2 regions of the Trinickia acidisoli genome follow, and region 2 is predicted to be linked to the other one. Evidence: predicted binding sites of a transcription regulator. Region 2 holds the regulator's gene; the other holds the start of a gene.
The links. Region 2 encodes HrcA, which represses chaperone genes, less so after heat shock. Its sites were predicted from a motif close to TTAGCACTCNNNNNNNNNGAGTGCTAA; they were not measured.

Region 1: a site for HrcA is predicted at 866-892, ahead of groES (co-chaperone GroES). Genes of this name have one in related genera too.

What each region holds. Positions count from the first base shown of each region.
Region 1 is NZ_JAFLRG010000001.1:1,011,305-1,013,506, reverse strand. Features, by position in the region: gene groL (chaperonin GroEL) at 1-454, opposite strand, end outside; gene groES (co-chaperone GroES) at 500-790, opposite strand; gene J3485_RS04625 (hypothetical protein) at 1,100-1,456, opposite strand; gene J3485_RS04620 (hypothetical protein) at 1,580-2,047, opposite strand.
Region 2 is NZ_JAFLRG010000001.1:801,387-803,588, reverse strand. Features, by position in the region: gene hemH (ferrochelatase) at 1-200, opposite strand, end outside; gene hrcA (heat-inducible transcriptional repressor HrcA) at 406-1,425, opposite strand; gene J3485_RS03695 (NAD kinase) at 1,685-2,202, shown strand, end outside.

The DNA.
Region 1 (2,202 bases), 210 kb from region 2:
CCGAGATCGCGCCCACTTGAGCGATTTCCTTGCTCGTCGTGCAGGGCTTGCTGACCTTGCGCAGTTCTTCCACGGCGGCGTGCACGGCCTTGTCGATGCCGCGCTTCAGATCCATCGGGTTCATGCCCGATGCGACGTACTTCATGCCTTCACGCACGATCGACTGAGCCAGCACCGTGGCCGTCGTCGTGCCGTCGCCGGCGTTGTCGCTCGTCTTGGACGCAACTTCCTTGACCATCTGCGCGCCCATGTTCTGGAGCTTGTCTTCGAGCTCGATTTCCTTGGCGACCGACACGCCATCCTTCGTGACCGTCGGGCCGCCGAAGCTGCGTTCGAGGACGACGTTGCGACCCTTCGGGCCCAGCGTGACCTTCACCGCGTTCGCAAGGATGTTCACGCCTTCAACCATCTTGGCGCGAGCGCTGTCGCCGAATACGACGTCTTTAGCTGCCATCTTCTAACTCCTTGAAATCTTTGTGGAATACGGTTCTGGACGGGGTTACTTCTGAACGACCGCCATGATGTCTTCTTCGCGCATCACCAGCAGTTCCTGGCCGTCGACCTTGACGGTTTGGCCTGCGTACTTGCCGAACAGGATGCGATCGCCGACTTTGACGTCGAGCGCGATTTGGTCACCCTTATCGTTGCGCTTGCCCGGCCCGATCGCGAGCACTTCGCCTTGATCCGGCTTTTCGGCCGCGGCTTCAGGGATCACGATGCCCGAGGCGGTCTTGGTTTCCTGATCCAAACGCTTCACGATGACGCGATCGTGCAAGGGACGAAGGTTCATGCTTACTCCTCTCTGGGTTTGAGACTGAAGAACGCTGAAAGTAAGGCCGCCGGAACGGCCCGGACGGATTTTTTGTTAGCACTCAAGTGCAGCGAGTGCTAATTATATGGACCGAGTGGGGCAAATTCAAGGGAGGACGAGAAGGACTTTTGGGGTGCCCGCTATGTCAGCGAGGGAAGAAACGAGGCAATGTGGAGCAACGACATCGAACCAAGGGATAACCCTAGGATTCTGTCCCACTGAGGCCGAGCGTCGGGCAAACGTCGATTGGGCCACGAACCGGCTGCAATCGTTCAATTGTTCGAAAGGTTATTTGCCTGCGCCGGTGGACGGTAGGCAAGTAAGCACGAGCACGCTACCTTTGCTCGTCACGGCCCGGACAATCGCCGCATGAGATAGAGACAGGCTCGGTCCGCATGACCATTGCGCAACGAGATCGGCTTTGCAAGCATTGGCCTGTCCGCCTCCCATCGTCGGATCGATCGCGTAACGGCAGGTCTCGAGCGAATCGCAATGTGCCGCGAGATCGCGCGTGACGTTGCCGCGATGTGCGCCGCAGTTGGCGCCGTAAGTGCCGGATTCGATTCGAATGGATTGTGCGAACGCATTCGCTCCGAATCCCAGCATCGCGGCGAGACACATGACCGAGCCGATCTGTCGAAGCATGGCAACCTCGCTCTGGCGGATCGCGCGTGCGATCTCGCCTAAGTCAACTCGCCCGATTGCAACGATGCCGGCCATCCGCCTTGCAGCACGCGCAATGCGCTTGCCGCACGCGGATGGATATCCCTAACGCCGCATCATCCCGCCGCCGAACCCGCGCGCCCCGCCCGCGCCTCCATGCCATCCCGCCGCGCTGGACCAACCACCGCGCCCATGGCCGAAGTGGCCGCGATTCATCGGATGGAAACGGTGGAAACGGTCGACGAATACGAACGAAGCGCCAACGCCGAGCACCACCGGCGCGCCCCAAAACCATGGTCCATCATAATAGTAGTAAGGGTACGGGTAGCCGGCGACAGGATAGAGATTGCCGGCTTCGTCAGTCTGCATGATCTGCCACGTGCCGTCCGGCTGCTGGCACGCCCAACCGCTGATCTGCTGTTCGGCACCGTTGATTTGCGCGTGGCCCGTGACCGGCTGGCATGCCGGGCTGGCCGCCGGGGCGTCGGGATAAGATTGCGCGGCGGCCGGCAGCGCGGAGCCCACTCCAACGCCGCATATCGTCGCGAGAATCACATAAAAGGTCTTGCACATGATTTCGCCCTGCTTCGACCTCCAGCACTGCAGCTCGCACACGCGCGCCAGCGCCGTAAAGACGCGGTCGGTTCGCCTCGGCACGGTGCGCACCTTCACGACGAGTTCCCTACGATGCGCACGAGCAAGCAGTAAACGACCGGCCGCGCGGCACT
Region 2 (2,202 bases):
AGCGGCAGGATCAGCGCCCGCAGCAGCGGCTGCCAAACGAGTTGCGGAATTTCGACGACGCGCGGATCGGACAGAAATTGGGCGAGATAGCGACGCACGGCGCGCGGGGTCGGCGCGTCGGGCGTGCCGAGATTGATCAGCAGCACGGCGACGCGATGAGATAGGGCGGGCTGCGAAGGCAACTCGAGATCGAAACGCATGAGCGATAGGAAGCGCCCTAGGGCGAGGCTTAAGCGCAGCGCGAAGACGGCGCGGCTGAGGTTGACGTGAGGACCATTATAGCGACGCGATTGCGGCCGCCCATCGTCCATCCGGCCAATGGCGCGCAGGCCGGCATGCGGGCACGATAGCCATGTCCGCCACCGTGCGCACCGATTGCTCCGGATGCGCGCCGTGCGCCGACGGCTATTGCTGGCTGAGCGCGGTGGAAAGCAGGCGCGCGGTGATGTCCACGATCGGGATCACGCGGTTGTAGGCCATCCGCGTGGGGCCGATCACGCCGAGCGTGCCAACGATCTTGCCGTTCACCTCGTATGGCGCGGTCACGACGCTCATCTGCTCGATCGGCACGAGCATCGATTCGCCGCCGATGAAAATCTGCACGCCTTGCGCGTGGCTCGATACGTCGAGCAATTGAAGAAGGCTCGTCTTTTGATCGAACACGTCGAAAAGCTTGCGCAAGCGCGCCATGTCGGAGGACAAATCCGCCACTTCGAGGAGGTTGCGCTCGCCCGAAATCAGTACGGTGTCGCTCTCGTCGCTTTCCTCGGTGCTGGCCGTGACGGCGGCGTGCATCAGCGCCGTCATGTCGCCGCGCAGTTGGTCGATTTCCTCGCGCAGGCGCCGGCGCACCTCGTCGAACGAGAGCCCGCCGAAATGCGCATTGATGTAATTGGACGCTTCGATGAGCTGCGACGGCGAATAGTCGCGCTGGGTCGCCATCATGCGATTCTGAACGTCGCCTTCGGGCGTCACGATGATGAGCAAGATGCGCTTGGCCGAGAGGCGCATGAACTCGATCTGCTTGAACACGTGGCTGCGGCGCGGCGTCATCACCACGCCCGCGAACTGCGACAGGTTCGACAGCACGCTCGCCGCGGCCGCAACGACCTTCTGCGGCTCGCCGGGCTTCAAGGTCTTGCGAACGACGCGCTCGACGGCCTCGTCGTCCTGCACCGGCTCGACGGTCAGCATCGTGTCGACGAAGAGCCGATACCCGCGGGGCGTCGGAATCCGGCCGGCGGACGTGTGCGGACTCGCCACGAGCCCCAGCTCCTCCAGATCCGACATCACGTTGCGGATCGTCGCGGGGCTCAATTCGAGCCCCGAGTACCGCGACAAGGTGCGCGAGCCGACGGGCTGGCCTTCTGCGATATAGCGCTCGATCAGCGTTTTGAGGAGAGTTTGTGCGCGGGGTTCTAGCATGACGCAAAATTTTAGCCGAAGGCGTGCCCCCCGCGAGCGCGTAATGGCGCTCGAGCGTTCGCATGCGCACGGTGCAACACATAGGCCGGCAACACGCGACGCTGTGCCGGTGACGGGCGCGCCTGGCCGCCGGCGTCTTATCGGGACAACACCATTCTAGCGACAAATCGCTGCCGCGGGACGCCGCGCGCCGCCGCACCCGGTTCGGGCAAACCACGACGACGTTCTTTTCGACACACACCTATGGTGTAATGCCGGCATGGAAATTGGTAGCCAATTCAAGACAGTGGCGCTCGTTGGGCGCAGCAACACGCCAGGCATCGGTGAGCCGCTGACGGCGCTCGCCGCCTGTATCAAGAAGCGCGGCTTTGATGTCGTGTTCGAGGCCGAAACCGCTCTCGACATCGGCGTGTCGGGCTATCCGGCGCTGACGCCCGCCGAGATCGGTGCGCGCGCAGACGTCGCGATCGTACTCGGCGGCGACGGCACGATGCTCGGCATCGGCCGCCAACTCGCGCCTTACCGCACGCCGCTCATCGGGGTGAACCTGGGGCGCCTCGGCTTCATCACGGACATCCCGATCGCCGAGATGAGCCAGCGCGTGACCCAAATGCTGGCGGGCAGTTTCGAGCGCGAGGAGCGCACGCTGCTCGAAGCGCGTATCGTGCGCGACGGCGAGCCGATTTATCATGCGCTCGCGTTCAACGACGTCGTCGTCAACCGCAGCGGCTTTTCAGGCATGGCGGAACTGCGTGTGTCGGTCGACGGCCGCTTCAT